3 regions of the Listeria sp. Marseille-Q6474 genome follow, and region 1 is predicted to be linked to each of the others. Evidence: a T-box and tRNA genes for the amino acid it is inferred to sense, from the RefSeq annotation. Region 1 holds a T-box; the other regions hold tRNA genes.

Region 1 (7,780 bases):
GCGATTGTAATAAATAAAATCAGACAAAATCCGCCAATAACGAATAGCGGTGTCGCTTTTTTTCGATTTGTATTCATGGTTAACTCCTTTTCATTCGGTTGTTTTTAAAAATTGCTTTACTTCTTTTACAAGCTCTTGATACTGCGCTTGTTCTGGTGTCGCTTCATTTGTAAGTTCAGTTACAGTGCCTCTTTCGTAGCTAACTGACCCCGTGCTAACAAATGTTGCATTACCAATTAATTGTAGCGAAATTTCACCAGCTTCGTCTTTTTTGGCAGTCACTTGTACTCGGCCACCATCATTATAAACATTAAGTGGTGTTTCAAAAGTATCCTTATCTAACATTTTTTTAATTAAACTACAAGCTGACATCGCTGTCCCGCATGCATTCGTAAAACCTACGCCGCGTTCAAATGTCCGCACATAAATCGCATCATCGCTTAATCGTTTCACAAAACTAACATTGACACCATCTGGAAAATAAGGATTTTCGCTGTTTAAATAACTCGCTAAAGTTTCTTGTTTATCCGAATCTAACACAGTTTGGTCCACAAACGTAATCAAGTGTGGATTTGGAACAGACACAGCAGAAAAAGCTAGTTCCGAATCTAGTTCAGGAACGACTTGATTAAATAATTTTTCCACACCGACATTCATTGGTAAACTTTCTGCATTAAATTTAACTGGAGAAATTTCAACTTGGTACGTTGGTATATCAAAACCAAGTGAAGTTGCTTTTTTGACATCCAGTACCGCTTTCATTGTTTCGACTTTTGCTTCTGTTAACGCGTGCTTTTCAAGTAAATAACGAGCTACCGTTCTTAGGCCATTCCCGCACATCGACGCAATTGATCCATCCGAATTAACGACGCGCATTTGGCCAATTGGTCCAGCTTCATTACTTTTTGTGACATATAAAATACCATCTGCCCCACCAAGCGAATGCTCTCTATCACAAAGCTTTATTGCAAAATCAGCACGTTTCGCATCCGACCAATCCATAATTTGATTTTCTTCTTCATCAACTAAGAAAAAATCGTTTTGCGAACCATGTACTTTTGTAAAGTGAATTGTTGCCATTCCTTCAAGCAACCTCCTTTATTTGGAATTACGTCTATAATACCACATCTTAAATTAAAAAAGCTTGGGGAACCTCCTTTTTAAACTACTAGGATTTTCCCCAAGCGAGCATTAAGCTTCGTAGTGTTTTACAACAATATCAGCACAGCGGCCACAAAGTGTTGGATATTTTGGATTTACGCCTACATCTTTTTTCACTACACGGCAACGTTCACAAGTTTCGCCTTCCGCTACTGTAATTTGAACAGCTACTTGATTTGATTTAAATGCAGATTCTGGCGCATTTTCCAAACCTTCCACAAGTTCAAAATCAGAAACGATGAATAGTTGTGCAAAATCGCCTTCTAATGAATCAAACAATGTTTTCGCTTCTCCGTCTACATATAGAGTTACTTTTGCAAGCATTGATTTACCGATAAGTTTTTCATTACGAGCGAATTCTAGCGCTTTTTGGACGTTATCACGGATTTGCATGAATGCGTCCCATTTCGCAGTAATTTCTTCACTATCAGCTAATACTTTTACATCTGGTAAATCTTGTAAATGAATACTTTCCGCGCCTTCACCAATCAAGCTATTCCAAACTTCTTCCGTCGTATGCGGTAAAATTGGAGCAAGTAGTTTTGTCAAAGTAACAACCGCTTCATAAAAGACAGTTTGCATAGCACGACGATCATGACTATCCGCTGCTTCAATGTAAACAACATCTTTGGCAAAGTCCATATAAAATTGGCTTAATTCTACTGTACAGAAATTATTGATTTGGTGGTAAATAGTAGAGAATTCAAACGCTTCATAGCTATCCTTCACATTTTTCACTAAATCGTTTAATTTAATCAGCATGTATTTATCTACTTCACGTAAGTTTTCATAAGAAACACCGTTAGTAGTTGGATTGAAGTCATTGATGTTTCCAAGTAAGAAACGCATTGTGTTACGGATTTTACGGTACACTTCGGATACTTGTTTTAAGATTTCATCACTAACACGAACATCAGCTTGATAATCCACAGAAGCAACCCAAAGACGAACAATATCCGCTCCAAGTTGTTTAATTACTTTGCCTGGAAGTAAAGTATTTCCAAGTGATTTACTCATTTTACGGCCTTCACCATCCAGTGCAAAACCATGACTTAGCACATTACGATAAGGTGCTTCGCCAGTGATTGCTACAGCTGTTGTTAAGGATGAGTTGAACCAACCACGATATTGGTCAGAGCCTTCCATGTACAAATCAGCCGGACGACTTAATTCTGGACGAGCATTTAATACGGCTTGATGACTTGAACCAGAATCAAACCAAACATCCATAATATCCGTTTCTTTTGTAAATTCGCCATTTGGGCTACCTGGATGTGTAAACCCAGCTGGTAATAAGTCTTTCACATCACGCTCAAACCAAACGTTCGAACCATGCTCACGGAACAGTTCTGAAATATGGTTGATTGTTTCGTCTGTGATAATCGCTTCCCCGTTTTCCGCATAGAAAATAGGTAGCGGAACGCCCCACGCACGTTGACGAGAAATAACCCAGTCGCCGCGGTCGCGAACCATATTGAATAGACGTGTTTCACCCCAAGCAGGAGTCCAGTTAACACCTTTAACAGCAGCGAGTAAATCATCACGGAATGCGTCAATTGAAGCAAACCACTGCGCTGTAGCACGGAAAATAACTGGTTTTTTCGTACGCCAATCATGTGGATAAGAGTGAGTGATGAATTCCATTTTTAGTAATGCGCCCACTTCTTCTAATTTTTCTGTTACCATTTTATTCGCTGTATCGTAAAATACGCCTTCAAATCCTGGAGCTTCTTCTGTGAATACGCCACGATCATCTAGTGGAGCAAGAATTTCTAAATCGTATTTTTTCCCGATTAAAAAGTCATCTTCCCCGTGTCCAGGAGCCGTATGAACCGCACCAGTACCGGCTTCAGCAGTGGCATGTTCGCCGTTCATTACTAAAGAGTCACGGTCATAGAATGGGTGTTTAGTTACAACGCGGTCAAGTTCAGAACCACGAACTGTTTTAACAACTGTCGCATCTTCAAAGCCTAGTTTTTCACGTAAGCTTGGTAAAAGTGCTTCTGCTACAACATATTTTTCACCCGCGGATTCAATTACTACATAATCCAAATCAGGGTTAACAGTAATACCCATGTTTGCAGGAATTGTCCAAGGAGTTGTTGTCCAGATAACGATATTCGTACCTTCATCTAGTACACCTTTTCCGTCTGTTACTTTGAAAGCCACGAAAATCGAAGCAGATGTTTTATCTTGATATTCGATTTCTGCTTCTGCAAGCGCAGATTCACTAGAAGGAGACCAATAAACAGGTTTTTTACCTTTGTAAATGTAACCTTTTTTCGCCATTTCACCGAATACTTTGATTTGCTCTGCTTCGTATTCTGGTAAAAGTGTAATGTAAGGATTTTCCCAGTCGCCGTTAATTCCAAGGCGTTTGAAACCTGTACGTTGGCCGTCTACTTGCGTCATCGCATATTCGGCACACAGTTTACGGAATTCAGCGATCGACATTTCTTTCCGTTTAACACCTTTTTTGGCGATAGCTGTCTCGATTGGTAGTCCGTGTGTATCCCAACCAGGAACATACGGGGAACTGAAGCCAGCCATTGATTTATAACGAACGATAATATCTTTGATTGTTTTATTTAACGCATGCCCCATATGAAGCTCTCCGTTTGCGTAGGGAGGGCCATCATGTAAAATATACGCCTTGCGTCCAGCATTTTTTTCTTGAATTTTCTCATATAGCTTTTCTTCTTCCCATTTTGCTTGCCATTCAGGTTCTTTGTTTGGCAAATTTCCACGCATTGGAAAATCTGTTTTTGGCATTAATAACGTATCTTTATATTCCATACTCTCTTCTCCTTTAAAACTTTATTTTTAAACACAAAAAAATCTCTCCCAAAAAAGGGACGAGATTCGCGGTACCACCCTTGTTGACATGCATGTTAATTGCTTGCCCACTTCATTAATGCCATAACGCCGGCTCGCGCTAACACTTACTCAAGCAGTTGCTTTTTCGGGTTAGAACTAAAGAGTGATTTCGATTTTTTAGAGGATAGCTGGTCTCACACCTTGCACCAACTCGCTTTGTATCCTATATCTAAAAAATTTACTTGTCTCTTATAATCGTTTTTAACGTTCTTCTGATTCAGCAGCTTCGACTTCTTTAATAGACGCTAGTTCTGTTGCATCTACATCGTAAGCCATCATTTGCTGCCAGTCTTCACTTTTAATTAAATCCATTTGCGCTTCTACTAACATACGAAGACGCTCGCGGAATACTTTAGATTGGCGTTTTAGGTCTTCAATTTCAATCGCGATTTTACGAGCTTTAGAAAGTGAGTCGCTTAAAATTCGGTCTGCATTTTTTTCAGCTTCACGGATAATAAGTTTTGCTTCTTTTTCAGCGGAAGCTTTCACTTCTTCGGCAGCTGTTTGTGCCACGATTAATGATTTGTTTAATGTTTCTTCAATGTTTGTAAAATGACCTAAACGTTCTTCACTATTATTTAAAGTGTCCTCAATACGCTTTTTCTCTTTGATAACTTGTTCATAATCTTTAATGATTTGATCGAGGAAGTCATTTACTTCGTCTTCGTCATAACCTCTAAAACCACGGGTAAACTCTTTGTTATGTATATCCAGCGGCGATAATGGCATATCTAGCACCTCCATACGACTATTGTTTATAAATACCTAACATACATTCTACCATAGTTACTAGCTTTTTCCTAGAATTTATATTGAAAAATGGTTAGATTAAAAATCCAGCTTTATCTAGCGCCTTAATCGCTTGCTCTAATTGTTCTTTCGTATCTGCTTCAATCGTATGTAAATGGGTTCCGTCCGTTAAACCAGAAAGCATCGTTGCTCCTGTTGTTTGCAATTTCCGCACAAATTTTTCTACATCAAAACGGCTTTTTAAATGCAGTGAAGCGGTGATTTCGCCGTAGATTGGATGATCCACAATTACATCAATAATGGAAACACCGTGATCCACCAAAATATTTAGTTCCTCGGCAGCTTGTTCTTTCGTATGTTTTACAGCGATAACGCGTCTTTCACCTGTATAACTCGTTTCTTTCGCATAAATATAACCTTGTGGAGTAGCCATAATTGGTTCATTGCCAGCTTTTAACAAAGAAATATCTTGAACAATCACTTGGCGGCTAACATTTGTTTTCTGTGCTAATTGATTTCCAGAAATTGGAGCCTCAGCTTCTTTCAGCCATTTTAAAATCATTTGCCTACGCGTATCACCTAATATTTTTTTCATCTTATCACCTTTTTCGTAGTAATTTATCGATTTCCTCTTTAAAAATAATACTATCGTTTAATTCATTTTCTTTTCCAAAAGATAGCCGGATAAAACGGTTTGCTTCTTCTGTTGTTTTTCCAGTAGCGATTAATGTTCTGGACGGAGCTAAATCACGTAAACTACATGCGCTCGTCGTCGAGATTTGAATATCTGCTTCGTTTAAAGCAAGTAAAGCTTCCTGACCTTGCATATTTGGCAAAGTAAGTCCTAAAATAAACGGCGATGTATTTGGTCCACCTTCGACTTTCACCCGCGTTTCTAATGTGTCGCAAATCGCAGCTTTTAGTTTCAAAGCTCTAATCGCTTCTTGCTCTCTATTTTCCATTATATCATAGGCAGCAGTTGTAAAGGCAGCAATAGCTGGAACATTTACCGTCCCCGGTCTAAAGCCAAATTCATGATGTACATCTGGCAAAACTGCCTGCAAAGGAGAATCTGGTTTCATAAAAAGTATTCCAGCCCCTTTTGGTCCATAAATTTTATGCGATGAAATACTAAAACTAGTGACATCACTTAAATCTAAATCAAGTTTTCCAAAAGATTGAACAATATCGGTATGAAAAAAGACACCTGCTTTTTTAGCAATGTGAGCTAGTTCGGCGATTGGTTGGATGGTTCCGATTTCCGAATTAACATGTTGAATAATAATAAGCCCCGTCTCAGCAGAAATCATTTTTTCTAAAGTAGCTGGATTTACTTGCCCAAACGAATCAACTGGTAATGCTTTCATACGACACTTCCCCGCTTGTTCGAGTGCCATTAGTTGCTGCCAAACAGAAGCGTGTTCCAGCGGACTTACGAGCACTTCTTTCTTATCAGTTGTATGGAGTAGCGTTTGGATGGCGATTTGATTACTCTCTGTTCCACCACTCGTAAATAAAACCCCTCGGTTTGGAACATGTAATAACTCAGCAAAACTTTCCCGACATTTTTCTAAAAGGGCTGCTGATTTCGTCCCGGCATCGTGTAAACTTTCCGAATTAGCGAAGAATTCTCGCGAGGCATCCATAAAAACTTGTAAGGATGTTTCACTCATTTTCGTAGTTGCTGCATGGTCAAAGTAAATCATCTCTTTATCTCTCCCTTAAAATTTTATACTTGAATTTAGTTTGATTTTGTGTGATTATAGATGACAAGACAACTGTATATTCATTAAGAAGTATACAATTAATCGAACCTACTATGCAAGAGGTGGAAACAATGACAAAAGAACGAGTTATTATCATTGGGAGCGGTATCGCAGGTTGCACTGCTGCCCTCAGATTAATGCAGGACTATGATGTGACAATAATCACAAAAGCGCATAAAGAAGAAAGTAACTCTATGCTCGCTCAAGGTGGTGTCGCCGCGGCTATATCAAAAAGCGATACACCAAAAAAACATTTTAGCGATACCTTTAAAGCTGGTTGTTTTCATAATAAAGTTCGCGCTGTAAACCAACTTGTGACTTGTGGTCCGATTGTGATCCAAAAATTAATAAAAGAAGGAATGACTTTCGACAAAAAAGATGGCGAACTTTCGCTTGGATTAGAAGGCGCGCACCAACTGCCTCGTATTTTGCATTCTGGAGGGGATCAAACTGGCAAATTTCTTACTACATTTTTACAAGAAAAATTGACAAATGTTAACTGGCAAGAGCAAAAAATGGCTATAGAGATTATTAAATATGACAGTAGAGCAATTGGGGTTCACTGTTTAGATAAAGAAAACCAGCTACATACTTATTACGGCGAACATATTATTTTAGCAAGTGGCGGACTCGGACAACTTTTTCCTGTAACCACTAATGCTGCAACTATTTCTGGAGATGGCTTGGCTCTTGCTTACCGAGCTGGTGCGACACTATCCGACATGGAATTTATTCAGTTCCACCCAACCTTGCTTTTTCTAAACGGGCGTTGTCATGACTTAATTTCTGAGGCAGTTCGCGGCGAAGGAGCTACACTTATTCGCGTGGATGGTTCTGCTATTATGGAAACCGTGCATCCACTGGCAGATCTCGCTCCACGTGATGTCGTTGCAGCCACACTTTTTGAAGAAATTGAGCGTGGCAACCAAGTGTTTCTTGATATTACTAAGGTGGCTCATTTTGAGAAGCGATTTCCTGCAATTACAGCCAGCTTAGACGAGCACCAAGTACCATTTCGCGAAACAAAACGAATTCCAGTTCATCCAGGTGCGCATTTTTTAATGGGTGGTGTTCGAACGGATTTGAACGGCAAGACGAATATCCCTCATCTTTATGCCATTGGAGAAGTGGCAAATGCAGGTGTACACGGCGCCAATCGTCTCGCCAGCAACTCCCTTCTTGAAACACTTGTTTTTGGTGAAAAAGTAGCGGAATATATTCACACG
Region 2 (7,780 bases), 340 kb from region 1:
AAGATCTATTCATGTGCAAGCATTTGTGTACAACGAGAAGAAAGATGAGATATTAATAGTTAGAAACCGCAATTTAGCTTGGACTTTTCCAGGAGGACATGTCGAAACAGACCAAACGATGGAAGAAGCACTCGCAAGTAAAGTAAAAGAACAAACAAATATTGATATAGAAATAGAGTCAATTTTACATTGCAAAGAGCGCCGTGCTACATGGGAACACGTTTGTACATTTGTTTTTCGAGCAAAACCAGTTGGTGAGATGGCGACTTTTTCAAACGACGACAATGTCTTCCGAGTAAAATGGATACCAATTCCACTTGCTGACGATCTATTACCTATAGACCAATTATCTTTAAATGAACTAGTCAGAAGCGAGGGAGTCTTATATGAAAACTATACCTAATTTTTCAAAAAGGCTTAAATTTCACAAGGTCTATCCTTGCTAAAAAGCATTGATTGATATAAAGTTAATAAAGAAACTTTTTTAAAATTTGGAGGGAAAACAATGACACATATTAAATTTGATTATTCCAAAGCGCTCCGTTTTTTTGAAGAACGCGAACTTGATTATCTTGAACCAGCAGTAAAAGCAGCTCATGATTCATTACATAATGGTACAGGTGCTGGTAGTGACGCGCTTGGTTGGATTAACTTACCAACAGATTACGACAAAGAAGAATTTGCTCGTATCAAAAAAGCAACAGAAAAAATCCACAGCGATTCTGACGTATTAATCGTTATCGGTATCGGTGGTTCTTACCTTGGAGCACGTGCTGCAATCGAAACTCTAAATCATTCCTTCTATAATGTACTTGAAAAAGGTGCTCGTAAAACACCTCAAGTATTCTTTGCAGGAAATAGCATTAGTTCCTCTTACTTACATGACTTAATCGAAGTAGTTGGCGACCGCGACTTCTCTGTTAACGTTATTTCTAAATCCGGAACAACTACAGAGCCAGCAATCGCTTTCCGTGTTTTCAAAGAACTTCTAATCAAAAAATACGGCGAAGAAGGCGCGAAAAAACGCATTTACGCTACAACTGATAAAGCAAAAGGTGCTCTAAAAACATTAGCTGACAACGAAGGCTACGAAACATTTGTCGTTCCAGATGACGTTGGTGGACGTTTCTCCGTTTTAACTGCAGTAGGTTTACTTCCAATCGCAGTGAGTGGTGTAGATATTGATGCGCTTATGAACGGAGCAGCAGCAGCAAGCAAAGATTTCGACAAACCTGAACTGAAAAATAACATTGCATACCAATACGCAGCAGCTCGTAACGTTCTTTACCGTAAAGGAAAAGTAACTGAACTTCTAATCAGCTACGAACCTGGGTTACAATATTTCAACGAATGGTGGAAACAATTATTCGGCGAAAGTGAAGGTAAAGACAAAAAAGGAATTTACCCATCGAGCGCTAACTTCTCTACAGATTTACATTCTATCGGTCAATATATCCAAGACGGCCGTCGTAACCTTTTTGAAACAGTTATCAAAGTGGACAAACCACGCCACAATTTAACTATCAATAAAGAAGAAGTAGATTTAGATGGCTTAAATTACCTTGCTGGCGAAACAGTTGATTTCGTTAATACAAAAGCATTCGAAGGAACTCTTTTAGCACATACAGACGGCGAAGTTCCAAACTTTGTTGTAGAAGTACCAGAACTAGATGCTTATACTTTCGGCTACCTAGTATACTTCTTTGAAAAAGCTGTAGCTATCAGCGGTTACCTAAATGGCGTAAATCCATTTGACCAACCAGGAGTAGAAGCATATAAAGCTAACATGTTCGCATTACTTGGCAAACCAGGCTTCGAAGACAAAAAAGCAGAACTAGAAAAACGCTTAAACGATTAATTTTCATTTCCAAACCTTGGGGCCAATCGCTCCAAGGTTTTTTGATTGTTTGCGATTTTTTTCTATTGGAGTTACCATATAGTTAAACAAAAGGAGGGGAAGAAGTGCTATCTATCGAACGTAAACGCGCCATTGTCCAATATGTCAAAAGCCGAAAAATAGCAACCGTTAGCGAACTAGCTAAACATTTTGAAGTTCACGAAGCAACCATTCGCCGCGATTTAACATCACTTGAAAAAGACAAAAAACTAAAAAGAACCCATGGCGGAGTTATGATAGAAGAAAAAGTAGTTTCTGAACCTAACTGGAAAAAACGTAGTGAAGTGCGCTATGAAGAAAAACAACGCATCGCTACATTAGCAGCAACAATGGTTAAAGACGGGGACACAATCATCCTAGACGCCGGCACAACAACCGGCCATATCGCAACAGCATTAAAAGACCGCTCCAAATTAACCGTAATAACAAATGATATTAACGTAGCTTCCATAATGCGCTTTTCCCCGTCCAAAGTAATCGTGACAGGTGGAGTCATTTATCCGGAAACATTCATTCTTAACGGTATGATAACGAGCGGAACCTTACAGAGTATTCACGTACATAAAGCCTTCGTAACCACACCGGCGCTTGATATTGATAAGGGGTTAATGCACTACGATGAATATCTAATCCCAGCCAAACAACAAATGCTCCACTCAGCCGATGAAGTAATCCTAGTAACAGATCACACCAAGTTCGGTCGGATCTCCTTATACAAATACGCAGCTCTAGATGAAATATCTTCTATCATCACTGGAAAAGAAATAGATCCAGTCTTGAAAGAACAATTTGAAGAAAAAGGAATGCAAATTTATACAACTTAAAGCCTTTTAGTTTTGACTAAAAAACATTGTCCTAACATCAATTTATACACTAAATTAATCTTTTTTCATCTTTATTTAAAAAACTTTGTAAAAAGTATTGACGAAAGGCAAAAATCTTGGTATATTTATAAACGTTGCTGATACGGACAAACGCTTTAGCAGCAAAAGAAACTGACCTTTGAAAACTGAACAAAAAAGAAGACGAAAAGCAATGAGACGTAAAGTCTCACTGGTAATCGCAGGGCAGAAAACAGAAAGCTGTTTTCAACAAAAACAAACTAGTAATTTAATTGCTAGCGAAGTCAATTTGACGCAAGGAATCTTATTCACGGTGTTGAATAAGTATTCAAATTCAATTTATATTTTAAAGAGAGTTTGATCCTGGCTCAGGACGAACGCTGGCGGCGTGCCTAATACATGCAAGTCGAACGAACGGAGGAAGAGCTTGCTCTTCCAAAGTTAGTGGCGGACGGGTGAGTAACACGTGGGCAACCTGCCTGTAAGTTGGGGATAACTCCGGGAAACCGGGGCTAATACCGAATGATAGAGTGTGGCGCATGCCACGCTCTTGAAAGATGGTTTCGGCTATCGCTTACAGATGGGCCCGCGGTGCATTAGCTAGTTGGTAGGGTAATGGCCTACCAAGGCAACGATGCATAGCCGACCTGAGAGGGTGATCGGCCACACTGGGACTGAGACACGGCCCAGACTCCTACGGGAGGCAGCAGTAGGGAATCTTCCGCAATGGACGAAAGTCTGACGGAGCAACGCCGCGTGTATGAAGAAGGTTTTCGGATCGTAAAGTACTGTTGTTAGAGAAGAACAAGGATAAGAGTAACTGCTTGTCCCTTGACGGTATCTAACCAGAAAGCCACGGCTAACTACGTGCCAGCAGCCGCGGTAATACGTAGGTGGCAAGCGTTGTCCGGATTTATTGGGCGTAAAGCGCGCGCAGGCGGTCTTTTAAGTCTGATGTGAAAGCCCCCGGCTTAACCGGGGAGGGTCATTGGAAACTGGAAGACTGGAGTGCAGAAGAGGAGAGTGGAATTCCACGTGTAGCGGTGAAATGCGTAGATATGTGGAGGAACACCAGTGGCGAAGGCGACTCTCTGGTCTGTAACTGACGCTGAGGCGCGAAAGCGTGGGGAGCAAACAGGATTAGATACCCTGGTAGTCCACGCCGTAAACGATGAGTGCTAAGTGTTAGGGGGTTTCCGCCCCTTAGTGCTGCAGCTAACGCATTAAGCACTCCGCCTGGGGAGTACGACCGCAAGGTTGAAACTCAAAGGAATTGACGGGGGCCCGCACAAGCGGTGGAGCATGTGGTTTAATTCGAAGCAACGCGAAGAACCTTACCAGGTCTTGACATCCTTTGACCACTCTGGAGACAGAGCTTTCCCTTCGGGGACAAAGTGACAGGTGGTGCATGGTTGTCGTCAGCTCGTGTCGTGAGATGTTGGGTTAAGTCCCGCAACGAGCGCAACCCTTGATTTTAGTTGCCAGCATTTAGTTGGGCACTCTAAAGTGACTGCCGGTGCAAGCCGGAGGAAGGTGGGGATGACGTCAAATCATCATGCCCCTTATGACCTGGGCTACACACGTGCTACAATGGATGGTACAAAGGGTCGCGAAGCCGCGAGGTGGAGCCAATCCCATAAAACCATTCTCAGTTCGGATTGTAGGCTGCAACTCGCCTACATGAAGCCGGAATCGCTAGTAATCGTGGATCAGCATGCCACGGTGAATACGTTCCCGGGCCTTGTACACACCGCCCGTCACACCACGAGAGTTTGTAACACCCGAAGTCGGTAGGGTAACCTTTATGGAGCCAGCCGCCGAAGGTGGGACAGATAATTGGGGTGAAGTCGTAACAAGGTAGCCGTATCGGAAGGTGCGGCTGGATCACCTCCTTTCTAAGGAAAAGGAAACCTGTGAGTTTTCGTTCTTCTCTATTTGTTCAGTTTTGAGAGGTCACTCTCTTGTATGTCAGATAAAGTACGCAAGGCAACATGCATGGAGCATAGCGCCACTACATTTTTGACGGGCCTATAGCTCAGCTGGTTAGAGCGCACGCCTGATAAGCGTGAGGTCGATGGTTCGAGTCCATTTAGGCCCACTTTTTCTTTCTGACACGAAGAAAACATTCAATTTAATTCCTTTTAGGGGCCTTAGCTCAGCTGGGAGAGCGCCTGCTTTGCACGCAGGAGGTCAGCGGTTCGATCCCGCTAGGCTCCACCAAAATTGTTCTTTGAAAACTAGATAAGAAAGTTAGTAAAGTTAGCATAGATAATTTATTATTTATGACACAAGTAACCGAGAATCATCTGAAAGTGAATCTTTCATCTGATAAGAAGTATCATCGCTGATACGGAACATCAGAAAAACAACCTTTACTTCGTAGAAGTAAATTGGTTAAGTTAGAAAGGGCGCACGGTGGATGCCTTGGCACTAGGAGCCGAAGAAGGACGGGACTAACACCGATATGCTTTGGGGAGCTGTACGTAAGCGTTGATCCAGAGATTTCCGAATGGGGGAACCCACTATCTTTAGTCGGATAGTATCCTTACGTGAATACATAGCGTGAGGAAGGCAGACCCAGGGAACTGAAACATCTAAGTACCTGGAGGAAGAGAAAGAAAAATCGATTTCCTGAGTAGCGGCGAGCGAAACGGAAAGAGCCCAAACCAAGAAGCTTGCTTCTTGGGGTTGTAGGACACTCTATACGGAGTTACAAAAGAAAGTTATAAATGAAGCGGTCTGGAAAGGCCCGCCAAAGACGGTAACAGCCCGGTAGTTGAAATGGCTTTCCCTCCAGAGTGGATCCTGAGTACGGCGGAACACGTGAAATTCCGTCGGAATCCGGGAGGACCATCTCCCAAGGCTAAATACTCCCTAGTGACCGATAGTGAACCAGTACCGTGAGGGAAAGGTGAAAAGCACCCCGGAAGGGGAGTGAAACAGTTCCTGAAACCGTGTGCCTACAAGTAGTTAGAGCCCGTTAATGGGTGATAGCGTGCCTTTTGTAGAATGAACCGGCGAGTTACGATTTGTTGCAAGGTTAAGCGGAAAAAGCGGAGCCGTAGCGAAAGCGAGTCTGAATAGGGCGCATAAGTAACAGGTCGTAGACCCGAAACCAGGTGATCTACCCATGTCCAGGATGAAGGTAAGGTAATACTTACTGGAGGTCCGAACCCACGCACGTTGAAAAGTGCGGGGATGAGGTGTGGGTAGCGGAGAAATTCCAATCGAACTTGGAGATAGCTGGTTCTCTCCGAAATAGCTTTAGGGCTAGCCTCGAGGTAAAGAGTCATGGAGGTAGAGCACTGTTTGGACTAGGGGCCCTTCTCGGGTTACCGAATTCAGATAAACTCCGAATGCCATGTACTTATACTCGGGAGTCAGACTGCGAGTGATAAGATCCGTAGTCGAAAGGGAAACAGCCCAGACCACCAGTTAAGGTCCCCAAATATATGTTAAGTGGAAAAGGATGTGGGGTTGCTTAGACAACCAGGATGTTGGCTTAGAAGCAGCCACCATTGAAAGAGTGCGTAATAGCTCACTGGTCGAGTGACCCCGCGCCGAAAATGTACCGGGGCTAAACATATTACCGAAACTGTGGATGAACCTCTTCGGAGGTTCGTGGTAGGAGAGCGTTCTAAGGGCGGTGAAGTCAGACCGGAAGGACTGGTGGAGCGCTTAGAAGTGAGAATGCCGGTATGAGTAGCGAAAGAAGGGTGAGAATCCCTTCCACCGAATATCTAAGGTTTCCTGAGGAAGGCTCGTCCGCTCAGGGTTAGTCGGGACCTAAGCCGAGGCCGATAGGCGTAGGCGATGGACAACAGGTAGAGATTCCTGTACCAGTGCTAATTGTTTAACCGATGGGGTGACACAGAAGGATAGGGAATCGCACGAATGGAAATGTGCGTCCAAGCAGTGAGTGTGAGAAGTAGGCAAATCCGCTTCTTGCGAAGCATGAGCTGTGATGGGGAAGGAAATTAAGTACGGAAGTTCCTGATTTCACGCTGTCAAGAAAAGCCTCTAGGAAGAGTAGTACTGCCCGTACCGCAAACCGACACAGGTAGATGAGGAGAGAATCCTAAGGTGAGCGAGAGAACTCTCGTTAAGGAACTCGGCAAAATGACCCCGTAACTTCGGGAGAAGGGGTGCTCTATTAGGGTGCAAGCCCGAGAGAGCCGCAGTGAATAGGCCCAGGCGACTGTTTAGCAAAAACACAGGTCTCTGCAAAACCGTAAGGTGACGTATAGGGGCTGACGCCTGCCCGGTGCTGGAAGGTTAAGAGGAGTGCTTAGCTTCGGCGAAGGTACGAATTGAAGCCCCAGTAAACGGCGGCCGTAACTATAACGGTCCTAAGGTAGCGAAATTCCTTGTCGGGTAAGTTCCGACCCGCACGAAAGGCGCAACGATCTGGGCACTGTCTCAACGAGAGACTCGGTGAAATTATAGTACCTGTGAAGATGCAGGTTACCCGCGACAGGACGGAAAGACCCCGTGGAGCTTTACTGCAACCTGATATGGAATGTTTGTACCGCTTGTACAGGATAGGTAGGAGCCGAAGAGACGTGTGCGCTAGCATACGAGGAGGCAATGGTGGGATACTACCCTGGCTGTATGACCATTCTAACCCGCCACGCTAAGCGCGTGGGGAGACAGTGTCAGGTGGGCAGTTTGACTGGGGCGGTCGCCTCCTAAAGAGTAACGGAGGCGCCCAAAGGTTCCCTCAGAATGGATGGAAATCATTCGCAGAGTGTAAAGGCACAAGGGAGCTTGACTGCGAGACTGACAAGTCGAGCAGGGACGAAAGTCGGGCTTAGTGATCCGGTGGTTCCGCATGGAAGGGCCATCGCTCAACGGATAAAAGCTACCCCGGGGATAACAGGCTTATCTCCCCCAAGAGTCCACATCGACGGGGAGGTTTGGCACCTCGATGTCGGCTCGTCGCATCCTGGGGCTGTAGTCGGTCCCAAGGGTTGGGCTGTTCGCCCATTAAAGCGGCACGCGAGCTGGGTTCAGAACGTCGTGAGACAGTTCGGTCCCTATC
Region 3 (7,780 bases), on a different contig from region 1:
TTTCTGCAAGATCCAGATACTTTCCATTATAAGAAACTATACTACTTTTTTGTTCCACTTTTTCGATTTCTTTTCCTACTATTTGTTTTTCATTTATATTTTTATCATTAGTACAACCCATCAATCCAACTATAATCAATAATCCTATGATAACTATAATGCTTTTCTTCATTTTTCAATCCTCCTTTTTATTTATATATTGCTTTAATACCGTTTAAATCATCCCTTTGTGGTTTTATTTTCTTTGTAAAACCAACATCTAGCATGATTGCATTCTTCGTTTTCACATGTCCTAAACCAAGGCCATGGCCAAATTCGTGAGCTATAGTTTCAGTCTTATCACCTACAGATAAAGATCTAAAAGCTTTAAAAGTAGTTATTTCATTTTTGGCTACTAACTTAGACCCTTTATATGCCCAAGTTTCGCAGACAGCAATAGTTGCCCCTCTGTCCTGAGTTGAACTACTAATTATAAAGTGAGGTTTTGCATCTTGTCCCTTACTTACCGTATTTAAATATGGAGAAGCATTCCAAGATTTTGCTCCATTAATAATTATATTTTTATAACCCATCGCCGACCCATTAATATAAAATTTAAAATTTTTAGCATTTGATTTACTTAAAGAATAACCTAATTTAGTATAGGCATTTGCATTCGTTGGCATTAGAATCGTTGTCAATAGTACAATAAAAAGCAAAATTATTACCGCAGTTTTTTTTCTCATGATGTTATCTCCTTTTTAAAATTTTCTTACACATATATAAGGTATCATAATAATGCGATGTATGACCGAAAACGAAAGAAAAGGGCTGTTTCTTGTAACGGACTACTAAAAAATAAAGAAAATTTTGTTTTATTTCCACACAAATTGACTTTTATAATTGTTTCATTGTTAAAATCCTACACATATTAGCTTGTTATTCATATTTTATACAACCAACCTTTTACTTATGTCGAAAAATACATATTTTCCTCAATATAATAATAATAAATCCAAGAAAATTGGATACTTATTTAATTAATTAACATTTTCTATAAAAACACATTGAATAATAATGCATATGTATACTTCTGATAAGGAGTTTATTATTTTTAGACAAATAAAAAAAGCCTCGCATACTAGCGAAACATTCTAAGTACAAGCATATTATATTAAGCCACTTGTCGGATTTGAACCGACGACCCCTTCCTTACCATGGAAGTGCTCTACCAACTGAGCTAAAGCGGCAGCAAAGCCTTTCAAATAAAAAAATGGCTCCACAGGCAGGACTCGAACCTGCGACCGATCGGTTAACAGCCGATTGCTCTACCAACTGAGCTACTGTGGAATAATAAATTGCCCGGCAGCGACCTACTCTCGCAGGGGGAAGCCCCCAACTACCATTGGCGCAGAGAAGCTTAACTACCGTGTTCGGGATGGGAACGGGTGTGACCTTCTCGCCATAACTACCAGACAATATGAAGTTGTTGAAAGATTGCTCTCTCAAAACTAGAGAAGAAAGGGTTCAGTTAGGTAACTTCGTTTCATTTTTTGGTTAAGTCCTCGATCGATTAGTATTTGTCCGCTCCATGTATCGCTACACTTCCACTCCAAACCTATCTACCTGATCATCTTTCAGGGATCTTACTTTCCGAAGAAATGGGAAATCTCATCTTGAGGGGGGCTTCACGCTTAGATGCTTTCAGCGTTTATCCCTGCCACACATAGCTACCCAGCGATGCTCCTGGCGGAACAACTGGTACACCAGCGGTGTGTCCATCCCGGTCCTCTCGTACTAAGGACAGCTCCTCTCAAATTTCCTGCGCCCGCGACGGATAGGGACCGAACTGTCTCACGACGTTCTGAACCCAGCTCGCGTGCCGCTTTAATGGGCGAACAGCCCAACCCTTGGGACCGACTACAGCCCCAGGATGCGACGAGCCGACATCGAGGTGCCAAACCTCCCCGTCGATGTGGACTCTTGGGGGAGATAAGCCTGTTATCCCCGGGGTAGCTTTTATCCGTTGAGCGATGGCCCTTCCATGCGGAACCACCGGATCACTAAGCCCGACTTTCGTCCCTGCTCGACTTGTCAGTCTCGCAGTCAAGCTCCCTTGTGCCTTTACACTCTGCGAATGATTTCCATCCATTCTGAGGGAACCTTTGGGCGCCTCCGTTACTCTTTAGGAGGCGACCGCCCCAGTCAAACTGCCCACCTGACACTGTCTCCCCACGCGCTTAGCGTGGCGGGTTAGAATGGTCATACAGCCAGGGTAGTATCCCACCATTGCCTCCTCGTATGCTAGCGCACACGTCTCTTCGGCTCCTACCTATCCTGTACAAGCGGTACAAACATTCCATATCAGGTTGCAGTAAAGCTCCACGGGGTCTTTCCGTCCTGTCGCGGGTAACCTGCATCTTCACAGGTACTATAATTTCACCGAGTCTCTCGTTGAGACAGTGCCCAGATCGTTGCGCCTTTCGTGCGGGTCGGAACTTACCCGACAAGGAATTTCGCTACCTTAGGACCGTTATAGTTACGGCCGCCGTTTACTGGGGCTTCAATTCGTACCTTCGCCGAAGCTAAGCACTCCTCTTAACCTTCCAGCACCGGGCAGGCGTCAGCCCCTATACGTCACCTTACGGTTTTGCAGAGACCTGTGTTTTTGCTAAACAGTCGCCTGGGCCTATTCACTGCGGCTCTCTCGGGCTTGCACCCTAATAGAGCACCCCTTCTCCCGAAGTTACGGGGTCATTTTGCCGAGTTCCTTAACGAGAGTTCTCTCGCTCACCTTAGGATTCTCTCCTCATCTACCTGTGTCGGTTTGCGGTACGGGCAGTACTACTCTTCCTAGAGGCTTTTCTTGACAGCGTGAAATCAGGAACTTCCGTACTTAATTTCCTTCCCCATCACAGCTCATGCTTCGCAAGAAGCGGATTTGCCTACTTCTCACACTCACTGCTTGGACGCACATTTCCATTCGTGCGATTCCCTATCCTTCTGTGTCACCCCATCGGTTAAACAATTAGCACTGGTACAGGAATCTCTACCTGTTGTCCATCGCCTACGCCTATCGGCCTCGGCTTAGGTCCCGACTAACCCTGAGCGGACGAGCCTTCCTCAGGAAACCTTAGATATTCGGTGGAAGGGATTCTCACCCTTCTTTCGCTACTCATACCGGCATTCTCACTTCTAAGCGCTCCACCAGTCCTTCCGGTCTGACTTCACCGCCCTTAGAACGCTCTCCTACCACGAACCTCCGAAGAGGTTCATCCACAGTTTCGGTAATATGTTTAGCCCCGGTACATTTTCGGCGCGGGGTCACTCGACCAGTGAGCTATTACGCACTCTTTCAATGGTGGCTGCTTCTAAGCCAACATCCTGGTTGTCTAAGCAACCCCACATCCTTTTCCACTTAACATATATTTGGGGACCTTAACTGGTGGTCTGGGCTGTTTCCCTTTCGACTACGGATCTTATCACTCGCAGTCTGACTCCCGAGTATAAGTACATGGCATTCGGAGTTTATCTGAATTCGGTAACCCGAGAAGGGCCCCTAGTCCAAACAGTGCTCTACCTCCATGACTCTTTACCTCGAGGCTAGCCCTAAAGCTATTTCGGAGAGAACCAGCTATCTCCAAGTTCGATTGGAATTTCTCCGCTACCCACACCTCATCCCCGCACTTTTCAACGTGCGTGGGTTCGGACCTCCAGTAAGTATTACCTTACCTTCATCCTGGACATGGGTAGATCACCTGGTTTCGGGTCTACGACCTGTTACTTATGCGCCCTATTCAGACTCGCTTTCGCTACGGCTCCGCTTTTTCCGCTTAACCTTGCAACAAATCGTAACTCGCCGGTTCATTCTACAAAAGGCACGCTATCACCCATTAACGGGCTCTAACTACTTGTAGGCACACGGTTTCAGGAACTGTTTCACTCCCCTTCCGGGGTGCTTTTCACCTTTCCCTCACGGTACTGGTTCACTATCGGTCACTAGGGAGTATTTAGCCTTGGGAGATGGTCCTCCCGGATTCCGACGGAATTTCACGTGTTCCGCCGTACTCAGGATCCACTCTGGAGGGAAAGCCATTTCAACTACCGGGCTGTTACCGTCTTTGGCGGGCCTTTCCAGACCGCTTCATTTATAACTTTCTTTTGTAACTCCGTATAGAGTGTCCTACAACCCCAAGAAGCAAGCTTCTTGGTTTGGGCTCTTTCCGTTTCGCTCGCCGCTACTCAGGAAATCGATTTTTCTTTCTCTTCCTCCAGGTACTTAGATGTTTCAGTTCCCTGGGTCTGCCTTCCTCACGCTATGTATTCACGTAAGGATACTATCCGACTAAAGATAGTGGGTTCCCCCATTCGGAAATCTCTGGATCAACGCTTACGTACAGCTCCCCAAAGCATATCGGTGTTAGTCCCGTCCTTCTTCGGCTCCTAGTGCCAAGGCATCCACCGTGCGCCCTTTCTAACTTAACCAATTTACTTCTACGAAGTAAAGGTTGTTTTTCTGATGTTCCGTATCAGCGATGATACTTCCTATCAGATGAAAGATTCACTTTCAGATGATTCTCGGTTACTTGTGTCATAAATAATAAATTATCTATGCTAACTTTACTAACTTTCTTATCTAGTTTTCAAAGAACAATTTTGGTGGAGCCTAGCGGGATCGAACCGCTGACCTCCTGCGTGCAAAGCAGGCGCTCTCCCAGCTGAGCTAAGGCCCCTAAAAGGAATTAAATTGAATGTTTTCTTCGTGTCAGAAAGAAAAAGTGGGCCTAAATGGACTCGAACCATCGACCTCACGCTTATCAGGCGTGCGCTCTAACCAGCTGAGCTATAGGCCCGTCAAAAATGTAGTGGCGCTATGCTCCATGCATGTTGCCTTGCGTACTTTATCTGACATACAAGAGAGTGACCTCTCAAAACTGAACAAATAGAGAAGAACGAAAACTCACAGGTTTCCTTTTCCTTAGAAAGGAGGTGATCCAGCCGCACCTTCCGATACGGCTACCTTGTTACGACTTCACCCCAATTATCTGTCCCACCTTCGGCGGCTGGCTCCATAAAGGTTACCCTACCGACTTCGGGTGTTACAAACTCTCGTGGTGTGACGGGCGGTGTGTACAAGGCCCGGGAACGTATTCACCGTGGCATGCTGATCCACGATTACTAGCGATTCCGGCTTCATGTAGGCGAGTTGCAGCCTACAATCCGAACTGAGAATGGTTTTATGGGATTGGCTCCACCTCGCGGCTTCGCGACCCTTTGTACCATCCATTGTAGCACGTGTGTAGCCCAGGTCATAAGGGGCATGATGATTTGACGTCATCCCCACCTTCCTCCGGCTTGCACCGGCAGTCACTTTAGAGTGCCCAACTAAATGCTGGCAACTAAAATCAAGGGTTGCGCTCGTTGCGGGACTTAACCCAACATCTCACGACACGAGCTGACGACAACCATGCACCACCTGTCACTTTGTCCCCGAAGGGAAAGCTCTGTCTCCAGAGTGGTCAAAGGATGTCAAGACCTGGTAAGGTTCTTCGCGTTGCTTCGAATTAAACCACATGCTCCACCGCTTGTGCGGGCCCCCGTCAATTCCTTTGAGTTTCAACCTTGCGGTCGTACTCCCCAGGCGGAGTGCTTAATGCGTTAGCTGCAGCACTAAGGGGCGGAAACCCCCTAACACTTAGCACTCATCGTTTACGGCGTGGACTACCAGGGTATCTAATCCTGTTTGCTCCCCACGCTTTCGCGCCTCAGCGTCAGTTACAGACCAGAGAGTCGCCTTCGCCACTGGTGTTCCTCCACATATCTACGCATTTCACCGCTACACGTGGAATTCCACTCTCCTCTTCTGCACTCCAGTCTTCCAGTTTCCAATGACCCTCCCCGGTTAAGCCGGGGGCTTTCACATCAGACTTAAAAGACCGCCTGCGCGCGCTTTACGCCCAATAAATCCGGACAACGCTTGCCACCTACGTATTACCGCGGCTGCTGGCACGTAGTTAGCCGTGGCTTTCTGGTTAGATACCGTCAAGGGACAAGCAGTTACTCTTATCCTTGTTCTTCTCTAACAACAGTACTTTACGATCCGAAAACCTTCTTCATACACGCGGCGTTGCTCCGTCAGACTTTCGTCCATTGCGGAAGATTCCCTACTGCTGCCTCCCGTAGGAGTCTGGGCCGTGTCTCAGTCCCAGTGTGGCCGATCACCCTCTCAGGTCGGCTATGCATCGTTGCCTTGGTAGGCCATTACCCTACCAACTAGCTAATGCACCGCGGGCCCATCTGTAAGCGATAGCCGAAACCATCTTTCAAGAGCGTGGCATGCGCCACACTCTATCATTCGGTATTAGCCCCGGTTTCCCGGAGTTATCCCCAACTTACAGGCAGGTTGCCCACGTGTTACTCACCCGTCCGCCACTAACTTTGGAAGAGCAAGCTCTTCCTCCGTTCGTTCGACTTGCATGTATTAGGCACGCCGCCAGCGTTCGTCCTGAGCCAGGATCAAACTCTCTTTAAAATATAAATTGAATTTGAATACTTATTCAACACCGTGAATAAGATTCCTTGCGTCAAATTGACTTCGCTAGCAATTAAATTACTAGTTTGTTTTTGTTGAAAACAGCTTTCTGTTTTCTGCCCTGCGATTACCAGTGAGACTTTACGTCTCATTGCTTTTCGTCTTCTTTTTTGTTCAGTTTTCAAAGGTCAGTTTCTTTTGCTGCTAAAGCGTTTGTCCGTATCAGCAACGTTTATAAATATACCAAGATTTTTGCCTTTCGTCAATACTTTTTACAAAGTTTTTATAATAAATATGGAATTATTTTCTCTGCTAGAGTTTTATAGGCTTTTCCCGCTTCACTAGACTCGCTATAGATAGCTGATGTATAGCCATTTCCATTGAAATCTGGTTGTTCGATTGGTAATTGAATTAAAAGTTGTGTTTCTAGGTCAGCAGCAACTTTTTCTCCGCCACCTTGTCCAAATATTTTTAAGGTTTGTTCATCTTCAAGTTTTAGATAAGACATATTTTCAATTACGCCAATAATGTTATGGTTGTTTTTCGAAGCCATATATCCCGCACGTGATGCAACTGATGCCGCTGCGAAATGTGGTGTTGTAACGATAATTTCATTGCATTTTGGAATTAAGGTGTGAATATCTAGAGCGACATCTCCAGTTCCAGGTGGCAAGTCAATTAACAAGTAATCTAATTTTCCCCATCTCACTTCTTCTAAAAACATCTTTATCATTTTTCCTAGCATCGGACCACGCCAAATAACTGGTTCGCCAGACTCTACAAAGAAATCCATCGAGATCATTTGGATACCGTTTGTTTCTACAGGGATAATTTGTCCATTTTCTTTACGTGGGGATTCTGTTGTTCCAAGTAATACTGGGATACTGAAACCATATATATCCGCATCAAGTAAGCCTACTTTTTTACCCTGTTGAGCTAAGGCTATCGCTAGGTTTGCTGCGACAGTCGATTTCCCAACGCCTCCCTTGCCACTTGCTATTGCTAAAAATTTAGTTTGGCTAGTTTCTGAAAGGATGTTATCTCTCGCTTGAAAAATACGGTCAATTACTGCAGCCGGCAAGTATTCAAGTTCAATATTGATTTCATTTACACCGAATTGTGTTAAAAGTTCTTCTATATTATGAACAAAATGATCTGTTTCTATCGCTGGATCCGCTAAGGCAATTTTGATATTTGCGCTTTCTCCAAGGACTTGCACTTCTAAAATACCTTCTGTTTCTTCCAAACTAGCTTCCAAAACAGGATCTT

The links. The T-box of region 1 lies ahead of ileS (isoleucine--tRNA ligase). A T-box ahead of a tRNA ligase gene usually reads a tRNA of that ligase, here a tRNA-Ile.
Region 2: it encodes a tRNA-Ile, which carries the amino acid that the T-box ahead of ileS (isoleucine--tRNA ligase) is inferred to sense. The anticodon was not compared.
Region 3: it encodes a tRNA-Ile, which carries the amino acid that the T-box ahead of ileS (isoleucine--tRNA ligase) is inferred to sense. The anticodon was not compared.

Annotation. Positions count from the first base shown of each region.
Region 1 covers NZ_CAMPPS010000002.1:397,207-404,986, reverse strand. The annotation lists gene OC533_RS12830 (phosphatase PAP2 family protein) at 1-77, opposite strand, end outside; gene dapF (diaminopimelate epimerase) at 91-1,080, opposite strand; gene ileS (isoleucine--tRNA ligase) at 1,192-3,957, opposite strand; T-box leader at 4,010-4,243, opposite strand; gene divIVA (septum site-determining protein DivIVA) at 4,240-4,767, opposite strand; gene OC533_RS12810 (transcription repressor NadR) at 4,862-5,383, opposite strand; gene OC533_RS12805 (IscS subfamily cysteine desulfurase) at 5,388-6,494, opposite strand; gene nadB (L-aspartate oxidase) at 6,626-7,780, shown strand, end outside.
Region 2 covers NZ_CAMPPS010000002.1:58,455-66,234, forward strand. The annotation lists gene OC533_RS10960 (NUDIX hydrolase) at 1-403, shown strand, start outside; gene OC533_RS10965 (glucose-6-phosphate isomerase) at 506-1,858, shown strand; gene OC533_RS10970 (DeoR/GlpR family DNA-binding transcription regulator) at 1,963-2,721, shown strand; rRNA gene OC533_RS10975 (16S ribosomal RNA) at 3,085-4,634, shown strand; tRNA gene OC533_RS10980 (tRNA-Ile) at 4,764-4,837, shown strand; tRNA gene OC533_RS10985 (tRNA-Ala) at 4,884-4,959, shown strand; rRNA gene OC533_RS10990 (23S ribosomal RNA) at 5,132-7,780, shown strand, end outside.
Region 3 covers NZ_CAMPPS010000001.1:1,950,301-1,958,080, reverse strand. The annotation lists gene OC533_RS09820 (hypothetical protein) at 1-172, opposite strand, end outside; gene OC533_RS09815 (matrixin family metalloprotease) at 189-725, opposite strand; tRNA gene OC533_RS09810 (tRNA-Thr) at 1,157-1,229, opposite strand; tRNA gene OC533_RS09805 (tRNA-Asn) at 1,254-1,329, opposite strand; rRNA gene rrf (5S ribosomal RNA) at 1,340-1,455, opposite strand; rRNA gene OC533_RS09795 (23S ribosomal RNA) at 1,533-4,464, opposite strand; tRNA gene OC533_RS09790 (tRNA-Ala) at 4,637-4,712, opposite strand; tRNA gene OC533_RS09785 (tRNA-Ile) at 4,759-4,832, opposite strand; rRNA gene OC533_RS09780 (16S ribosomal RNA) at 4,962-6,511, opposite strand; gene OC533_RS09775 (Mrp/NBP35 family ATP-binding protein) at 6,795-7,780, opposite strand, start outside.